2 linked regions of the Polyangium mundeleinium genome follow. The protein of the gene in region 2 binds, or shares a complex with, the protein of the main gene of each other region. Links are inferred from orthologs where the notes say so. Each region holds a gene or a part of one and is shown on either strand. Other genes may lie near its edges. The genes, in order: prfA and prmC.

Region 1 (2,920 bases), about 12 Mb from region 2 along the record:
GCCTCGATCAGCCCGGCGGCCACGCGAGCAGCCGGCCTCCGAGCACGTGCACGTGGACGTGATGCACGGTCTGCCCCGCGTGCTGGCCGTGATTGATGACGACGCGGAAACCCGATTGCAAAAGCCCCGCGTCCTCGGCGATGCGCCGCGCCGCGACGAGGAGCTTGCCGAGCACCAGCGCGTGCTCGTCGGTCACGTCGCCGATCCCCGTGATGTGCTGCTTGGGAATCACGAGGACGTGGATCGGCGCTACGGGGTTGATGTCGTGGAACGCGACGAGATCATCATCCTCGAGCACGATCCTCGCCGGGATCTCTTTCTTCGCGACCTTGCAGAAGATGCACATCTCGTCCTCCCCGGATGCACGAAGCTCGCCTTATCGCTCGGTCGCTCCCTCGGGTAAAGAAGAAAGACCGGAAGGCACTCCAGACGCCGAGGTCTCGTCCCGCTCGTCCGGATCACACGGTTCGTCGAGGTCGTCGGGTTCGTCCGCGGCGAGCGGGCCGCTCGACGTGAGCGCGGCGAGATCGGGCGCGAGCTTGCGCAGCGTGTCCTCGATGCGCGCGCGCACCGGATCGTCCTCGCCGAGCGGCGCGAATGCCTTTTCGTCGGGCGGCGTCGCGGGCGCGATCGAGCCCGCGCGGTGCGCGAGGGCGTAGCGCACGATCGCGAGCTCGAGCTCGGAGAGCGTCGTCGTGCGGCGCAGGTTCAACGAGGGCACGACGTACGTGAACGTCGCGCCGCCGTCGTCGCGTTCGTCGATCGCGACGATGTGCCCGCGGCGCGCGGGGTCGCTCTGCGTGACCTCGGCGACGACGCTGCGGAGGAGCTTTGCGCGGCGGCGGGCGTGGGCCGCCTCGGGGTCGGTGTAGAGCGCGAAGAAGCGGTTGCGCGAGTACGTCCCCGGGACGAGCACGAGCGCGACGAGCAGCGCCTCGAGGTCGGGCCGCGTGATCATTCGAGCTCGGCGGGGCGAGCCTCCGCGCCGCCCTGCTTCAGGAGCTCGGCCTGGCGATGCGTGCGCAGTGCGGCGATGAGCTCGTCGATGTCACCGTCCATGATGCGATCGAGCTTGTGCAGCGTGAGGCCGATGCGGTGATCGGTGACGCGGTTCTGCGGGTAGTTGTAGGTGCGGATCTTCTGCGATCGCTCGGCCGAGCCGACCATCGTGCGCCGCTCGGCGGAGAGCGCCTCTTCCTGCCGCTTGCGCTCGATGTCGAGCAGGCGGCTCTTCAGCACCTTGAGCGCCTTCGCCTTGTTCTTGAGCTGTGAGCGCTCGTCCTGGCACTTCACGATGATCCCCGACGGGATGTGGCGGATCTGCACGGCGCTGTTCGTCGTGTTCACGCCCTGGCCGCCGGGGCCGCCGGAGGCCGCGATCGAGATGTCGAGATCCTTGTCGTCGATCTGCACGTCGACGTCGTCGGCCTCGGGCAGCACCGCGACCGTCGCGGTCGACGTGTGGATCCGGCCTTGCGCCTCGGTCGCGGGCACGCGCTGCACGCGGTGCACGCCGCCCTCGTAACGCAGGTGCGAATAGACATCCTGGCCCGTGACGAGCGCGATGACCTCTTTGTACCCGCCGGCCGAGGCCTCGCTCACGCTGAGGATCTCGACCTTCCAGCGCTTCGTCTCGCCGTACCGCACGATCATGCGGAAGACGTCGGCTGCGAAGAGCGCCGCCTCCTCGCCGCCCTCGCCGCTGCGGATCTCGACGATCGTGTTCTTCGCGTCGTTCGGATCCTTCGGCAGGAGGAGCAATTCGAGCTCGTTCGCGATCGTCTCGCGCTCGGCTTCGAGCTCGGGCAGCTCGGCCCGCGCGAGCTCACCGAGCTCCGGATCGGTGAGCACCTCGCGGTCCTCCGCGATGCGACGCTCGATGTCGTTCAGGCGCGCGAACTGCGCCACGACGGGCTCGAGGTCCGTGCGCTCCTTGTTGAGCTTTTGCAGCTTCGCGTGATCGGCGAGCACCTCGGGCGAGCAGAGCAAGTGCTCGAGCTCCCGGAAGCGCCGCGCCACGGCTTCGAGCTTCGCGATCGGCAACATGGGGGTCGTTCCGAACTCAGACGCGCGCGCCGACGTAGCCCGGGTCCGCGAGGAGTCGGCCGTAATCGGGGAAGACGCGGTCGGGCACCTCGGCCGGCGCGCCCTGGGCCGCGGCTTCGCGCCAGAGCGTCGCGCGGAGCGAGGCGAGCGCCACCTCGAGCTGCGCGTGCTCGGGCTCCGCGGTCGTGATCTTCTGGACGAGGAAGCCCGGCCAGAGCAGCACTTGCAGCGGGCCCACCGTGCAGAAGCGCGCGAAGAAGCGCTGCAGCTCGTAGGTGATGGCCGCGATGAACGGCAGGAAGGGCAGCTTCATGAAGAAGAAGCCCACGCTCTGCGCGAGACGTCCGCCCGGGATCGTCGGGAGGAACGCGCCGATCGCCGAGAAGACGAGGATCGACACGAGCGCGACCATCACGAGGAACGTGGTGCCGCAGCGCGCGTGGAGCGTGGTCTTCTTGGCCGCGTTCTCGACCGTGAGCTCTTCGTGGGCCTCGTAGGTCGAAATCGCCTTGTGTTCGGCGCCGTGGTACTGGAACACGCGGCGGATCTCGGCGACCTGCCGGATGAGCAGCATGTAGCCGACGACGATGAGGAGCTTCGCCGCGCCCGTGAGCGCCTGGAAGCCCGGCGAGCCGATGGGGAGACCGAGGTCGAAGAGCTTGTTGATGCCCTCGGCGCCGGCCTGCGGGGCCGCGACGAACAGGCCCACGGCGAACAGGATCGAGATGAACCCGAACCCGCCCGCGCCCTTGCTCCCCGTGGACGGGGCCGCCTCTCCGCCCGAGGTGACGAGCGAGAGGATCGGGAGCGAGAGCGCCGTGAGGACGTTGCTCGCCGACGGCGGCGTCTTCTTCGACTTCGGCTTGTCGTCGTC
Region 2 (15,664 bases):
TATCGAGGAGGCGCACGGCAAAGGAACGGCGCTGCAGCTTCACTGGCTGATGGAGAAAGGCGTGATCCGCGAGGACACCACGAGCGGGCTCTTTTCGATCGATCACGAAAAGGTGCCCGGCGCGATCCGGGAGCTGCTGCGCGAAATCCTCCTCGTGCAAGCCCACGGCGACAAGGAAGGCGCGCGGGCCATGTTGTCGAAATACGGCGTGATGAGCGAGCCGCTCGCGCGCGCGCTCGGCAAGCTCGGCGATATCCCCGTGGACATCCGTCCGATCTATCCGGCGGCCGAGCGGCTGCTCGGCGTCACGTCATAGTTCGAGCGAAGAGGACGAGGCGCGGGGCGTTGCCTTGCGCGGCGGAGGCGGGATTTCCGGGTCGAGCGCGGCCGGATCCGCCTCCGCGGGGGGCGGCGGGATGGAGAACGGCGCATTCACGAGCGAACGCGTGCGCTCGTAAAGCGCGCGGCAAACCGCGAGCGAGGGCGGCGTCCGGCTCGCGGCGAGCGCGTGCACCTCGGCCTGGATGGCTGCATTGATGGGTGTCGCGATGCCGAGCGAGAGGCCACGGCTCGTGATTTCGCCGTTCAAGAAATCCACGGCGGGCGGGCGGCCGCGCTCCATCGCGGCGAGCATCGACGAGCGCATCTTGCGGAAGCGCGTACCGACCGCGAGCAAAATGGCGTGCTTGGCGAAGAGCGAGGGCGACGCGACGGCCACACGGTCGGCGTCGGAGAGCGCGATCCAGTCGAGATCGAGCGTGCCCGAGACCTTTTGCAGCTTCACGCCCGAGGCGCGCGCCACGAGCACGACCTCGGTCATGATCTCCAGCGTGAGGCGACGAATGAAGCGATGGCGCAAAAGCACGCCGAGCCGGTCGCCGCCGAGCGCGCCGAGCGAGGAGATCGAGCAATTGATCGCGAGCTTCGACCAGCGCGCCCCGGCCAGGTTGTCCGTGAGGATCGTCTCGCCGATCGATCCGAGCGCCTTTGCCAGCGGGAAGAGCCGGTCGTCCGGCTGCCCATCCATGCGGCCGAGCACAAATCCCCCGGGCGACGTGCGTTCGTACACGCCGGGCTCGGGCATGGACGCGCCCCACGCGACGACGCCGCCGAGCACGCGCTCCGGGCCCGCGATCCGCGCGAGCCGCGGCTCGCAAAGGCCGTTCTGGAACGTCACCATCGCGCCCGTCTCCGCGAGGTGCTGCAGCACGCCGCGCGCGGCCTCTTCCACCTGCGGCGGCTGCGTGGCGAGCAGGATGTAATCAAACGGCTCGGTGCCCGGCCCGAGCTCGGTGACCGCCCGCCCGCGCACGACGCCGGGGCTGTTTTCACCGAGGACGCGCAGGCCCTTCGTATTGATCGCGTCTGCGATCCGTGCATTCGTGGTCAGCGCCGTGACGTCGTGCCCACCTGCGAACAGGTGCGCGGCCACGAGACCACCAATTCCGCCGCATCCAACGACAAGAAAGCGCGGTCCGGAGGATCGCGCGCCGCTCGAGACGCCGTCTTGGCTCATGGGACTTTCGATTCTACATCGATTGCGGGACCGCGCGAGCCAATTCCGCAATGCCGCAACGCATTATTGTTTCGGGACGAGGACCTCGATGGCGCCAGGCACCATCTCGACCTCCAGCGGCAAGCGGCCGAGCGGCTCGCCATCGACGTCGAGAAGGAAACGATCCGCGACGTCCTCGTTCAAAAGTTCCAATTGGATGCGCTCGCAGCGGTAGTGCTTCACGTCGAGCGAGTGCACGTGCGTGCCGGTGTACATGCGCGAGGACACCATAAAAAACCGCAGGCGCGAGGCGGCGCCGAGGTCGACGACGTCGAAGAGCCCGTCGTCGGGGTGCGCCATCGGCGCGACCTGCATGCCGCTGCCGAAGTACCGGCCGTTGCAGATCGCGAAGCAGCGTGTCTCGATCGTCTCTTCGCGGGAGCTGTCCTCCCGCCATATCGTGCATTTGACGCGGCCGACGACGCTCCGCGCGAGGCCTTTCACCGAGGACGTGAAATACGCCATCGTGCCGCCGAGCGTGCGCGTCGACTCGGCCACGAGCTGATCGACGAGGCCGCTCATGCCGACGGAGAGGATGTTCACGAAGTAAGAACTTTTCCGCTCGCCCGTATGCGTCGCGTACGAGAATCGGCCGATGTCCACCGCGCGCGTCTTGCCCTCGGCGATGGCCTCGCAATAACGGTCGAGGCGGTTCTCGAAGCCGAGCGTGCGCCGGTAGTCGCCGCCGGTGCCGGCGCCGATGATGCCGAACTTGGGGAGCTTCTTGCCGGCGTCGCGCGCCTCCATGAGCCCGCAGACGACCTCGTGGATCGAGCCGTCGCCGCCGACCGAGATCACCATCCCCCGCCCCTCGTTCGCCGCCTCGCGCGCGATGTCGACCGCGTGCCGGGCGCGCTCGGTGAACACGACGTCGACGTGCCCGAGGTGACGCTCGACCGGCCCGCGCATCTTCTCGAAGAGCGCGCCCGTCTTTCCTCCCGCCGACTGGGGGTTCACGATGAGAAGCGGCTTCATCGACCTAACCCTTGCCATGACATGACCGCGCGCCACAAGATCGAACCGGCCTCGTTCTCCACTCTCATGCGCGCCGCGAAATGTTTTTCGCGCCTGCCGCCCGGTGGCGAAGGACGAGCCGAAGACACGAGCCCGCCGAACGAACAATGGTCGACCCGCGAAAAACACTAGCCGACGACGTGCAGTTCACGGGGCGGGGCCTGCACACGGGAAAACCCGTCGAGGTGCGAATCCGCCCCGTCGGGGCGGGCGACGGGCGCTTCTTCGTGCGGATGGATCTGCCGGGCGAGCCCGTGATCCGGGCCCGCGCGGCGTTCGTCACCGATACGACACGATCGACCACGCTCGCGAATGAAGGGGCGTCCGTGCGGACGCCGGAGCATTTGCTGGCAGCGCTCGCGAGGATGGGCGTGGACGACGCGCGCATCGAGATCACGGGGCCCGAGGTGCCGATCCTCGACGGCTCGGCGCTGCCGTGGGCCGAAGCGATCGCGCGGGTGGGGCTCTCGGCGGCGTACGCGCCGCGGCTCGAAACGGTGCTCGAAGCGCCGATCTGGGTGCCTTCGAACGGCGGCGCGTTCGTCGCGGCGCTCCCCGCGCCGGAATTGAGGTTTTCCTGTGGAATCGTGTTCGACGCGGCGCCGATCGGCGAGCAATGGGCCTCGCTCCTGGCCTCGCCCGAGCGATTCCTCGCGGAGGTGGCGCCGGCGCGAACGTTCGGCGTCCTCGCGGACGTGGAGGCGATGCAAGCGCGGGGGCTGCTCGCGGGCGGGAGCCTCGACGCGGCGATCGTTTGTGATGGAACGAAATGGCTGAACGGGCCGCTGCGCTTCCCGGACGAGCCCGCGCGCCATAAGCTCCTGGACTTCATGGGCGATCTAGCGCTCGTGGATCCGCTGCCGCGGGCGCATTACCTCGCGTTCAAGGCGGGACACGCGCTGCACGTGCGGCTTTCGCAGCGGCTCACGGAAGGGGGGTGACCGAGCCTCGCGTCCAGGGCGGCCCCGCGAATTCATCCTTTCCCGATGGATTCGTGCTCGCGGCCGTGTTCTCCTCGACGCCATGCGTCACACGAATCTCGCTCTTCTCCTTGTGGCCACGCTCCTCGGCTGCTCGCTCGATTCACAGCCGGCCCCTCCCACCACGAATCCGGACGCGGGCGGCGGCGGCGCCGGTGGCGACGCGGGGCACGAGCCGATGGACGCGGGGACCGATAGCCCGGCCGACGCGGAGCCCCCGCCCGATCCGGTGCCGCCCACGATGTTCGTGCCAACCGCCGCCGGGAAGGGCGGCGCCGCGGCGACGGTGGATCACCGCGGGACGTGGGCCGCGATCGAGGCGCTGAAGGCCGGCGGCAATGCGATCGACGCGGCCGTCGCCGCGGCCGCCATGCTCGGCGTGACGGATCCGTTCTCGTGCGGCGTCGGCGGCGGTGGGTTCATGCTCGTATGGCTCGCCGACAAGAAGCAAGCCGTGGTGATCGATCACCGCGAGACGACGCCGCAGGGAATGAAGCACACGGCGTATTACCAGAACGGCGCGCCCATTGCATTCAACGATCTGCTCACGAGCGGCCTCTCCGTTGGCGTGCCCGGCACGCTGCGCGGCTGGGACGAGGCGCTGCGTCGTTATGGAAAACGGTCGCTCACCGACGCGCTGAAGCTCGCCATTTTCGTGGCGAAGAAGGGGTTTGATGTCGACCCGACGTTCTTCGATCAGACGACGCGCAACCTCGATCGATTCCGGCAGATCCAGAGCACACGCGCGCTCTTCCTGAACGCGGCCGGCGACCCCTTCCCCGTCGGCTCGATCTTCACGAACCCGGACCTCGCCGCGACGTACGAGCTCATCGCGAAGAACGGCCCGGCGGTCTTTTATGATGGCGACATCGGCAAGGACATCGTCGCGACCGTGACGAGCCCGCCGTTCACGGCCGACGCGACGATCGTGCCGCGCCCGGGTTTCATGGCCCTCTCGGACCTCTCGGCCTACGAGGCGCGCGTGCGCCCCGCCGTGCAAACGACCTATCGCGGGCTCACGATCCTCGGCGTCGGTTTGCCTTCGAGCGGGGGACTCACCACGGGCATCACGCTGAACCTGCTCGACGGATTCGATCCGGCCTCGATGAGCAAATCGGACTTTTTGCACCACTGGCTCGAAGCCTCCCGGCTCGCGTATGCGGATCGCAACACGTTCATGGGGGATCCCGAGTTCGTGAACGTGCCCGTGGAGGGAATGCTCTCGGCGGCGTACACGGCCGAGCGGCGGCCCCTCATCGACCCGACGATGGCGTCGATCGAGGCAAAGCCCGCGGGCAATCCGTTCGCGCATCAGGTGGATCCGAGCGGCGCGATGCCGAAGCCGCCCGTCGGGTTCCATGCGGGGGAGTCGCCCGCCGAGCTCGATCCGGAGACCACGCACATCACGGTGGCGGATTCGTTCGGGAACCTGGTCTCCTACACCTGCACCATCGAATACGAGGGCGGCAATGGCATGGTGGTACCGGGGCGCGGGTTCTTGCTGAACAACGAGCTGACCGATTTCAACATCCCCGCCACGCCGGACACGCCGCACCCGAACGTGCTCGAACCGGGCAAACGGCCGCGCAGCAGCATGAGCCCGACGATCGTCCTGGCGAACGGCGTGCCCGTGCTGTCGCTTGGCTCGCCCGGCGGCGCGACGATCATCACGACGGTGATGCAGATCCTCGTGAATCACCTCGATTTCAAGATGCCGATCGATGAGGCGCTGGCCGCGCCGCGTGTGTCGCAGCGAAATGCACCGAACGCCACGAGCAGCGCCGAGCCGCTGTTCATGAGCTCGCCCGATGCGACGGCGCTCCAGGCCAAGGGCCACGCGTTTTCGGATGCGGGCCTCATCGGCGCGGCGACGGCGATTCGTTTGAACGAGGATGGCACGATGACAGCCGTCGCAGAGCCGGTGCGCCGCAATGGCGGGAGCGCGATGGTGCTGGAATCGAAGTGAGGGGCAGAATCGGGTGTTCTGCGGGATCCCGGGCGCCTCAGGCCTCGGGATCGCGCAGGAGATACCCCGCCATTTCGTCGATCAGCGGGATCGCGTCCGGCTCGTGCGTCTCGGCGACCTTGCGGGCCGCTTCGAGCGCGCGTTTCGCCGTCGCCACGTCGTCCGTCGCCACGCAGAGCTGCGTCGTCGCAAGCAGGACGGGCAGGAGCGCGGCCGGATCCTCGGCCTGCTCGGCGGCCACGCGGGCGCGCGGCAAAAGCTCGCGCGCCCCTTCGATGTCGCCCACGGCGAGCGCCGCGACGATCTTGTTCGAATAAAGCACGGCACGCTGGGCCGGATCCTCGGCTTGTCGCTCCAGATCCTCCGCCGACATCGCCGCGAGCCGCTCCATCTCGAACGCCTGCGCGAGCCCGGCCCGCAGCCGCCCGAGGCCCTCGACGTGCGCGGGCAGATTCGCCGCCTCGGCGTCCTTCTGCGCCTGCTCCAGCACCGCGAGCGCCTCCTCCTCCCGCCCGAGGCTCGCCAGTGCCCGCGCTTCGAGCGCGCGCGAGGGCGCGAGCAGGTCGGGCGTGCCTGCAAGCGAGGGCTGGAGCGCCTTCACGCGCGCGAGCGCGTCCTCGAATTGCCCCGCGCCGAGCTCGTTCGCGGCGAGCGACAGGACGCTGCGCGGATCGTCGATCCCTTCCTCGGACATGACAAACCTTTCTCGCGCCTTCAGCGCTCTTCCTGAGGCCGCTTTTCCGGCGGCACGTAATGGGCCACGAAGCCCTTTTTTTCGAGCCAGGCCGCGAGCAACGCGCGTCGCTTCGGCTCTTCGAGCTCCGATTCTTCGAGGCCGAGATCCACGGCGATGCTCGCCACGAGCGAGCATCGATGCTCCCCGGGCGAGAGCTTCGCCTTCTCCGTCTCCTCCTTGCAGACCCGGAACACCGTCTCGTACTTTTCGAGCGTCTTTTTGGCCACCGCTTCCTTCGAGCACCCGAAGGCGAGCATGGGCAAGACGAGGACGAGCGCGGCGAGGGCGCGCAAGGAGGGGTTTTTCATGAGGGCCGGTGGTCCTGCCGTTCGGGCGGCGGCGCACCGTACACGAGGGCGAGGGCGAACGGAAGGGCCGGCGGGATCTAGCCGCGGCGGAGAACCACGGCCGCCTGCGGTTCGAGCACGCGGAACGTGAACGACTCGGTCAGGAAGAGCTCGACCCGCTGTTTTTCGTGGTACGCGTATCCGATCGAGAGATCCTGCCCGACCGTGAGCTCGAAATCGCCGCCGCGCACGGAGAGCAGCACCGCGCCCGAGAGCGCAGGCGCCCACACGACCGGGTGATCGATGATCTGTCGCTCGATGCGCTTCAAGATCGGATACCCGTCGTCCGAGCCCGCCGCGAGCTCGTCGTATTCACGCGAGCCGGCCACGAGCACATAAGGACCCGTGACGCCGGCCGACCGGAGGACCTCTTGCGCCTGCACGACCGCAGCCGGGAATGCCGTGACATTCGGGACACGTACGGGCGCGTGCGGGCTCTTCTGCACGATGCCGTGGATGTCCCCCTCGGCATATCCATGAAAAACGGCGCCGTCCTCGACCCGCGCGATCCGCTCGGCCGCCTGCACCACCGCGGACATGTCGAGGTCGACAGCGCCACGCGCCGCCGCGTCGAGGTCCGCGAGGTCGAGCGCGATGGGCGTGCGCAATTCGAGGAGCGGTTGCGATGTGCGTTGCCCGATGGACACGCCGGGCACGGGGCCCTCGCCGAGCGGGCGGAGCCGGCCCGTATTGACGGAGGCGTATCCCCAGCCGAACGGCCCGCGGAAATCGACGAGCTTGCGCGCCGCGAGGCTCAACTGGAGCACGCGCCGCGCCTCCGCGTCGATGAGCGCGAAGGCCTCGGGCAGGATCGGAGCGAGGTCACGACGAAGCAGGTCCAGAGCCACGATTCACCTCCCCTTCAAGCTGGCAATGCCGAGCCCACGACCCGAACCGGTGCGCGGCGGCGGAGAATGCGGCGGCGATGACGACGCCCCCGCGCTCGCCCCCTCGGCTTCACCCGCTTGTTTTCTTTCCTCGCTCGCCTCGATCTCGGTGATCGGGACGTCCTTCAGCAAATGGGTGCGGATATTTTTGTCAAATAACGAATCCTGCCGGCGGATCCATTCGAGGTTCATCATCGCGTGCTCGATCTCCTCGGCACGGTTGTGCAAGAGGACGGCCTTGAGCTCCGCGTCGTTCGTGACCTCGGCGCGCTGCGCGTACCAATCGATGGCCTCGAGCTCCTCGATGAGGGACCAGATCGCTCGGTGCATGTCCCGAGCCGCAGGGGACAAGACGTCGTACGGCTCGTGATAGGTCTCGCTGCCCATGCCCTTCGGATGCCGAAGCCGGGCGCGAGTTGCGGAGTGTCGAGGGCGAAGGCCGCGCAGGCGAGCGCGGCCGGAGATCAGTAGTGAATGCGCGGCCCCTGCGCCTGGATCTGCCCGGCCCCCTGCTTGATTGCCGTCGCGAGCAGGAAGATCGATACCGGCAGGAGCACGGCCGCGAGGACGTGCATGCCCGTCGTGAGGACCTGCGTGAGCGTGAACATCGTCCCGAGCCCCATGCCGGAGAAGCGGAACGCGAAGTTCAAGAGCTGCCGCAAGATCGAGGCGAAGGCGATGAGCGCCCCCGCGCCCGCGAGGCAGAACCCCGCGGGGGCATGCACCTTCTTCACGGTGCCGAGCCCCACGGCGACGAGGCCAACCCCGAGCAGCGTCAACACGCCGACGCTCAACAGGCCGAGCAGGCCCGCTCCGATTCCGCTCACCCCGCCCATGCCCCACCGCCCTTCTGCTGCGGCCGCGTCCCCGCGAGCGTGTACGCCCCGAACGCGATCCCGCCGAAAAACACCGCGCTCGTGCCGATCGAGATCACGCTGCTGATCGCGCTCCAGATCATGATCGCGTCGAATCCGGCGTTCGCCATCATCGCGTCGACGATGAAGTCGAGCACGAGGCCAAAGAGCCGCACGCCCCCGGCGCCCGCAAAGACGAACCCTGCATTCTGGTTCACCGGCCGCACGACGACGAGCCCCAGCACGAGCACCGCGATGGCCACGAGGACATGCACCCCCGTGGCGAGGCCCCCGATCACTGACAAAAGACCGCGTTCTGCCGGGTCCATCCCATCCTCCCTCACGCCGTTTGGCGCTCCTTCGACGAACGGGCCCGACAGTACACGCGTCCGAGACACACCGCGAGGGCGAAGGCTCTCGATCGGACCGGCACGAATTTCATGCTACGACGCGCGCCGTGTCCCTCCCTGCCGGGCTCGCCGTCCTCGCGCTCGCCGTCCTGCTCGGCGGCATCGCCGCGATCTGGCGTGACCACGGGCAACGCGTCATGCCGGGGCTCGGGACGTTCGCGATGGTCGCGTCGGCCGCGGTCGCGCTCCTGCACCTCTTGCCCGAGGCCATCGCCGAGGCCGGCTGGCTGGCGCTCGGAGCTGCGGCGGCCGGCTTCCTCGTGCCGTTTTTGATCGAACGGCTCGTGCCCCAGCGGAACGCGCACGCGGACGGTCCCACGCTCGTGATGGGGTACGTCGCGGTGCTCCTGCATCAGGCTGGCGAGGGCACGGCCGTCGCCTCGCTCTCACGCGCGGGCGAGCTCCATCCGACGATCGTGCTCGCGATCGCGGGGCACACGGTGCCGCTCGCGATGGTGGTGGCGATCCAGGCGCTCGAACACGTGGCGGGGCCGAAGAGCAAGGTCGTCGCGGCGCTCTCGCTCATCGGCTGCGCGCTCTCGACCGTGGGTGGTGCCATGTCGCTCGACCTCGTGGGCGCGGCGCGGATCGCGTCGATCCGGCCGTGGCTCGTGGCCGCGGTGGCGGGGCTGCTCCTGCACGCGCTCTCGCACGCGCCGAAGATGAGCGAGGAGGGCGCGCGGAGCCGGGTGACGGAGATCGTGGCGGGGCTCGTGGGGCTCTCGCTCGCGCTCGTGAGCCTGGAGCACGACGGCTGGGTGCTCTACCTCGGCTGGCCCTTGCGGGTCCTCGGCCTCGTGGTGCTCGTCGCCGCGGTCGTCGCGAAGGGGCTCGTCACGGGCGCGCGAACGGTCGCGGAACATCCGCTGCGATCGGACGGACGAGATCCTCGGGCCGGATGAGCCACGTCGGCTCGGGGACATCTTCGATCTCGTAGAAGCCGCCGCAAAAGACCTCGTGCGGGCACGTCTCGCAGACGGCCTTTTTCACGCGGCGCTCGCGCAGGTACTCGAAGAGGTTCACCTCCTCGTTGTTCACGAAGAGCATGTGCCGTTCGAGCTTGAGCATGTCGCCGAGGAGGAACGCCTCGTAGCCGGGCATGAAGCAGAAGGGCAGGTTGATGACCTGGATCTTCATGCGATCGCGGAAGTCGTCGATGACGCGCATCGTCTCCTTCGCGGCAACGCTCGTGTCGGGGCAGACCGAGCTCGTGGCGCGGCCGAAGGGCGTGAGGAACTGGATGTTGAACCAGCGCAGGCCGAGCTCGAAGACGAGCGCGGCGACGTCGTGGAGCTTCTTGTGGTTCGACTTCGTGAGCGTGATGTTGGCCCCGAGCTCGACGCCGGGCGGCGCGAGGCGGACGAAGTTTTTCACGCCGGCGAGGGTCTGATCGAAGGCCTCGGCGACGCCCACGTTCTGCGCGTGGGTCTGCGCGTCGGGGCCGTGGATGCTCGTGAGGATCGAGGTGACGCCGGAGGTGACGAGCTTCTGCGCGTAGTCCTCGTAGCTCGACATGCGCGCGTTCGTGGTGACGTTGACGCGCTCGTAGCCGATGCGGCGGGCGAAGCCGACGAGGCGGACGAGGTTCGGGTTGAGCGTGGGTTCGCCGCCGTCGAAGTCGAGGAGCGTGACGCCGAGCTTGCGGTACTTCACGAGCAGCTCGCGCTGCCGGTCGAGGTCGCCGTCGAACTGCGTGCGCGTGCCGGTCGCGCAGAAGGTGCAGCGGTTGTTGCACTTGTAGGTGACGTTCATGATCACCTTCTTCGGGCCCTGCGAGGCGCCGATGCGTTGATCAAACGTCCACTTGAAGCGGCGAAGGTCGTCCTCGGTGAAGGCGTCGGTCTCGATCGTCGGCGCTTGCTGGAAGCGCGGGCCCCAGTCGTTCACGACGGGCAGCGCGCGGCCCTTCTTCTTGGCCTCGGCGCCGAGGCGCGTGCCAGGCAGGGGCGTGGCGAACTGGACGCTCGGGAACGCGCCCGTCTCCTCGAAGAGGTCGAGCGCGAAGGCGAGCGTGCCGTTGATGTCGCGCTTCGTCTCGCCGGGCAGGCCGATCATGAAGTGCACGAGCATCGGGAGCGCGGCCGCGTGCGCGAGCTTCGCCGCTTCTTTGATGGCGCCGAGGTCGAGCTGCTTGTCGACGACCTCATCGACGACGCGCTGCACGCCGCTCTCGGCGCTCACGCTGAGCGTGGTCATCCGGCCCTTCATGGCCTCGACGTGGCGCGGAAGGACGTAGTCGGCGCGCACGCCGTTCGGGATCTCGAAGCGCAGGTCGTGCTTTTCGAGCAGGTCGAGCACGGCGTCGAAGTGCCGCTCGTTCACGTTGACGAGCTCGTCGAGCAGGTGCACGCGACGCACGCCACGCGCGGCGAGGTCGCCGAGGAGGCGGTCGAGGTAGGCGGGGGCGTAACGGCGCTGGGTCTTTGGCCGCACGAGCTCGCCGTCTTTGCGGGCCGTGGGGTTCGAGGAGCAGTGGACGCAGCGGTAGGGGCAGCCGCGGCTCGTGAGGATCGGCGCGCTCTTTCCGTCGATCGGGAAGGCCCAGTGGGGCCGGCCGAGGCCGCGGATCGTGGCCTCGTGGAAGGCGAAGTAGGCCGGCAGATCGACGAGGTCCCACGCGGGCAAGGGCAGGTCGTCGAGGCGCGGCGGCTCCTCGGGGACGAGGGCGAAGGGCTCACGCGGCCGGCCTTGTCGTTCGAGATCGGAAAAAACCCGCGCGAGTACGTCTTCGGCCTCGTAGCGGATCAAGACGGAGACCTCGGGGTAGGCGGCGAGGATCTCGCTCGACGGGACGTCGACGACGTGCTGGCCGCTCTGGTAGAGGTCTGCCAAGACCATGGGACGATCCGGACGATGCGCGGCGAGACCAGCGAGGAGCTTCCCAAGCAGATCGTCGCGCGAGGGCGGCCGATGAAACGGCGTGTACGCGACGAGGACGGCGTCGGCCTCGGCAGAAACACGCGCGAGGACCTTGTCGAGCGGCGCGCCGAGCCGCACGTAACCCGCGTCGTCGTCGTGGCTCGCGAGCGTCGCGCCCTCCATCGCGAGCGCGTCGACGAGGTCGACCTCGAAGCCCGACGCGCAGAGGACAGCGGCCGCCTGGAGGGCGCCGAGGTCCGCGAAGTACGGGTAGTCGATGAAGTCGCGCGAGACGCGGATCGGAGGGAAGACGATCGCGATGCGAGACATCCGCCGTATCGTATAAGGGAAGGGCTCCGCATGGCGAAGGTTGTTTCCCCGAAAAAAGTGGCCGCTCTGTCCGTCGCCCTCACCTGCGCGATCACGTCGTGGGCCTCGCCGTCGAGCGCGCAGCAAGGGCCGCGCGGCGGCCGGAGCACGACGGAGGCGCAAGCCGAGGCGAAGAAGGAAGAGGCCGGGGTGCGGACGCTCGGGACGAGCGGCCTCGAAGACGAGAAAGACCCGACGTTACGCGCAGTGACGTCGGAGCGGCGGAGCAGCTTCACGTTCGGGCTCGCGATCGGCGCGTCGCTCGGCAGCGCCTCGGGGTTCCCGAACGACCCGACGAAGATCGGGCTCCTGCGGTACTACACGGACACCGGCATCGGCGCGGGCTTCGGCGCGCGCGCGTGGGCGGGCGCGGCGCTGCGGGATTTCTTGTCGTTCGGCCTGACGTTCGGAGCGGTCGGGCTCGACGCGGGCGACAAGGTGTTCTTCAGCGGGATGGTCGGGTTTCACACGGAGATCTTCCCGCTCTACACGCTCGGCGGGTCGCTGCGTGATCTCGGGCTGATGGTGGAGACGGGCGTAGGGACGGCGATCGTGACGCCGGCCGACGATCAGGACACGCTGCTCGTCGACGGAGGTTTGACCTCGGCGCTCGGGCTCGGGGTGTTTTACGAGGGATTCCGGCTCGGATCGAAGGTCGGAATGGGGCCGTATCTGGCGTACGATTACATGTACGGAACGTCGATCCGCGGCGGGGCCTTCGTGCTCGGGTGGCGGACGGCGCTTTATCCGCGGCACAAGTGATCCCGCCGGCGCGGATTCAAACCCCCACGAACACCTCGTCCCACTCCTCCTCGCCGAGCAGCCATTCGAGCGCCTTGCGTCGCTCCAGGATGACGTTCGGCTGGACCTTGCCCGGCAAGCCCATTCGCTTGCGCGCGGCGATCTCGAGGCCGCGGTGCAAGCAGCGGGCGAGGTCGCAAGCGGAGAGGACCTCCTCGTGGCGGCGCAATCGGCTGCGCTTGCGCAAGGCGCGCACGTCGCGGGCGTCGTCGAGCTCGCCGAAGATCATGGCGAGCTCGGGGCCACAAATGCGCGAATAATCGAGGGCCCGGAAGAGCGAGGACGCCCAGCCGAGTGCCCATAACGCCTCCATGCGGTCGAGCAGGCCCGCAGGCACATCCTCGGCGCGTCCTTCGAGGACACGCGCCTCCGAGGGCGAGAGCGAGCCCGTGATGCCGATTTCGGAGACCCAATCGGAGGCGATTTCGGGCGGCATGCCGGAGGCGCACGCGATCACCGCGTCGAGCGCGAGCATGCGGTCGACGACCTCGTCCTTGTCCCGTAAAACCCCGCGGTCCGTGAGCAGCGGCAAGCTCACGTCGACCGGATACCCGAGCCGCCGCGCCATGAAGAGCGAGCGCTGGCGGATCATGCGCAGCGCCTCGCCATCCACGGGCAAATCCCCCGACGCGCGGCCCCCCGGCGCCTTCATGGTTTCCCCGCCCAAACCGCGGAGACAATACGCTCGTGCCCGCCGAGGTCTTTTTGGATTTCGATCGCGGAGAAACCCTGCGCGGCGAAGAGCGCGCTCACGTCGGGCGCCTGGCCGGCCATGACCTCGACCGCGAGCACGCCGCCCGGGGCGAGGTAACGCGGCGCCTCCGCAGCGATGCGCCGAAGGATCACGAGCCCATCCGCGCCGCCCGAGAGCGCGAGCCGCGGCTCGAACCCGCGCACGTCCACCATGAGCGTGTCGATCTCGGCCTCCGGGATGTACGGCGGGTTCGCCGTGATGAGGTCGAACACAGCGCCGCGGCCTTCGAGCGCGGAGAAGAGGTCCGAGACGCCGATCGCGCAGTTCGTGGCGCCGAGGCGAACGACGTTTTCCCGCGCGACCGTGGCCGCGTCGGGCGAGAGGTCGAGGCCGAGCACGCACGTGGTCGGGCGCTCGCGCGCGAGCGAGATCGCGACGCAGCCAGAGCCCGTGCAGAGATCGAGCACGCGCGCCGCGAGGTCGAGGTGCCGCGTGCGCGCGAGCGCGACCTCGACGAGCGTCTCGGTGTCGGGGCGCGGGACGAGGACACGTCGATCGACGCGGAAGGGCCTGCCGTAGAACTCGCGCACGCCGAGCAGGTACGCGATCGGCTCGCCGTTGCGGCGGCGCACGAAGAGCTCGCGGTACCGCGTGAGCTCGGCCTTGTCGAGCGGGCGCTCGGCGTCGACGAGGAGCTTGATGCGATCGATACGGAGGACGTGGCAGAGCAAGAGCTCGGCATCGAGGCGCGCCGAGGAAAAACCTCGCTTCTTGAGGTCGTCCACCGCCCACGCGAGCACGCGACGGATCGTCCACGCCTCGCCCGGCGCCTCGCTCCGCGTCGTCGTCACGGGCGGCCGCCTGCCTCGGCCACGCGGCGGATCGCGCCTTCGACCACGCCCTCGACCTCACGTCGGATCTCGTCGCGCCGCTCGGGCGTGGCCGCCTCGAAGCGGAGCACGAGCACGGGCTGCGTGTTCGACGCGCGGCAGAGGCCCCACGCGCCGTCGCCGAAGTCGAAGCGCCCGCCGTCGATGTCGAGCACGGGCCGCTTGCCGCGGTAGTGCGCGACGACGTCCGCGACGACGCCGAACTTGAGCGCATCGGGGCAATCGACGCGGATCTCCGGCGTGGCGAAGGTGGACGGCACGTCGGCGAGCAACTCGCGCAGCGTCTTGCCCTCGGAGGCGACGATCTCCACGAGGCGCACCGTCGCGTAGACCGCGTCGTCGAAGCCCGGCCAGCGGTCCGCGAAGAACATGTGGCCGCTCATCTCGCCGGCGAGGAGCGCGTGTTCTTCCTTCATCTTCGTCTTGATCAGCGAGTGCCCCGTCTTCCACACGAGCGGCCGCCCGCCGTGCTTCTTGATGTCGGCGTAGAGCGTCTCGGAGCACTTCACCTCGCCGAGGATGGTGGCGCCGGGATGTTCGCGGAGCAGGGCGCGGGCGTAGAGCAGGAGCAGTTTGTCCCCCCAGATCACCTCGCCCGTCTCGTCGATCGCGCCGACGCGATCGCCGTCGCCGTCCCACGCGACGCCAAACGTGGCGCCCGTGGCGAGCACGCGCTCGCGCAGCGCGGCGAGGTTCGCCGGTACCGTGGGGTCGGGGTGGTGGTTCGGGAAGGTCCCGTCGATGTCGCAATAGAGGGCTTCAGGCGAGAGCCCGAGCGCAGAGAGCGTCTCGACGCCGAGCGGCCCCGCCGCGCCGTTGCCGGCGTCGATGACGAAGCGGACGTCGGTGCGGGCGAGGCGGCTCGATCGACGAACGGACTCGATGTACGGGGCCACGACGCTGGTCTCGCTGAGCTTGCCGCGCGCAGCGGGCGGCTCGGCGAAGGCGACGCCCTGCTCGATGAGGTCGGCGAGGGCCTGGATGTCGGCGCCGTAGAACGAGCTCTTGCCGCGCATCATCTTGAAGCCGTTGTCGGGCGCGGGGTTGTGGCTCGCGGTGATCATGATCGCGCCGTGCGTCTCCAGGTGATGCGCGGCGAAGTAGAGCATCGGCGTCGGGCCCACGCCGACGAACACGACGTCGGCGCCGCCCGCGAGCAGGCCTTCGGAGAGAGCCGCGAAGAGGCGATCGCTCGAAAGGCGGCCGTCACGCGCGACGGCGACGCGGGGCGCGGGGTTCGGGGCAGAGGACGCCGAAGGCGATCCGGAGCCCCGAGCGCTGACAACGTCCTTGCGAAGGACG

What was found.
Region 1: the proteins of prmC (region 2) and prfA are in contact, whole or in part, in a crystal structure (PDB 2B3T), measured with the Escherichia coli proteins. The link is inferred for Polyangium mundeleinium from one-to-one orthologs.

What each region holds. Positions count from the first base shown.
Region 1 is NZ_JAQNDO010000001.1:541,839-544,758, forward strand. It holds prfA (peptide chain release factor 1), read right to left. Parts: upstream 2,047-2,920; coding sequence 955-2,046; downstream 1-954. Other genes in the region: POL67_RS02315 (histidine triad nucleotide-binding protein), read right to left, coding at 8-346; POL67_RS02320 (hypothetical protein), read right to left, coding at 377-958; POL67_RS02330 (DUF1385 domain-containing protein), read right to left, coding at 2,063-2,920. UniProt on the Escherichia coli protein: Peptide chain release factor 1 directs the termination of translation in response to the peptide chain termination codons UAG and UAA.
Region 2 is NZ_JAQNDO010000001.1:12,511,726-12,527,389, forward strand. The notes cover bases 12,376-15,374. They hold prmC (peptide chain release factor N(5)-glutamine methyltransferase), read right to left. Parts: upstream 14,324-15,374; coding sequence 13,427-14,323; downstream 12,376-13,426. Other genes in these bases: POL67_RS49620 (hypothetical protein), read left to right, coding at 12,376-12,739; POL67_RS49625 (DUF4272 domain-containing protein), read right to left, coding at 12,756-13,430; POL67_RS49635 (phosphomannomutase/phosphoglucomutase), read right to left, coding at 14,320-15,374. Also shown: POL67_RS49555 (DUF8614 domain-containing protein), read left to right, coding at 1-316; POL67_RS49560 (ketopantoate reductase family protein), read right to left, coding at 311-1,516; POL67_RS49565 (diacylglycerol/lipid kinase family protein), read right to left, coding at 1,580-2,530; lpxC (UDP-3-O-acyl-N-acetylglucosamine deacetylase), read left to right, coding at 2,677-3,510; ggt (gamma-glutamyltransferase), read left to right, coding at 3,593-5,515; POL67_RS49580 (hypothetical protein), read right to left, coding at 5,553-6,209; POL67_RS49585 (hypothetical protein), read right to left, coding at 6,230-6,559; POL67_RS49590 (family 1 encapsulin nanocompartment shell protein), read right to left, coding at 6,637-7,446; POL67_RS49595 (encapsulin-associated ferritin-like protein), read right to left, coding at 7,450-7,872; POL67_RS49600 (hypothetical protein), read right to left, coding at 7,950-8,312; POL67_RS49605 (hypothetical protein), read right to left, coding at 8,309-8,668; POL67_RS49610 (ZIP family metal transporter), read left to right, coding at 8,797-9,651; POL67_RS49615 (radical SAM protein), read right to left, coding at 9,584-11,938; more of POL67_RS49620, read left to right, coding at 11,969-12,375; more of POL67_RS49635, read right to left, coding at 15,375-15,664. UniProt on the Escherichia coli protein: Methylates the class 1 translation termination release factors RF1/PrfA and RF2/PrfB on the glutamine residue of the universally conserved GGQ motif, i.e. on 'Gln-235' in RF1 and on 'Gln-252' in RF2.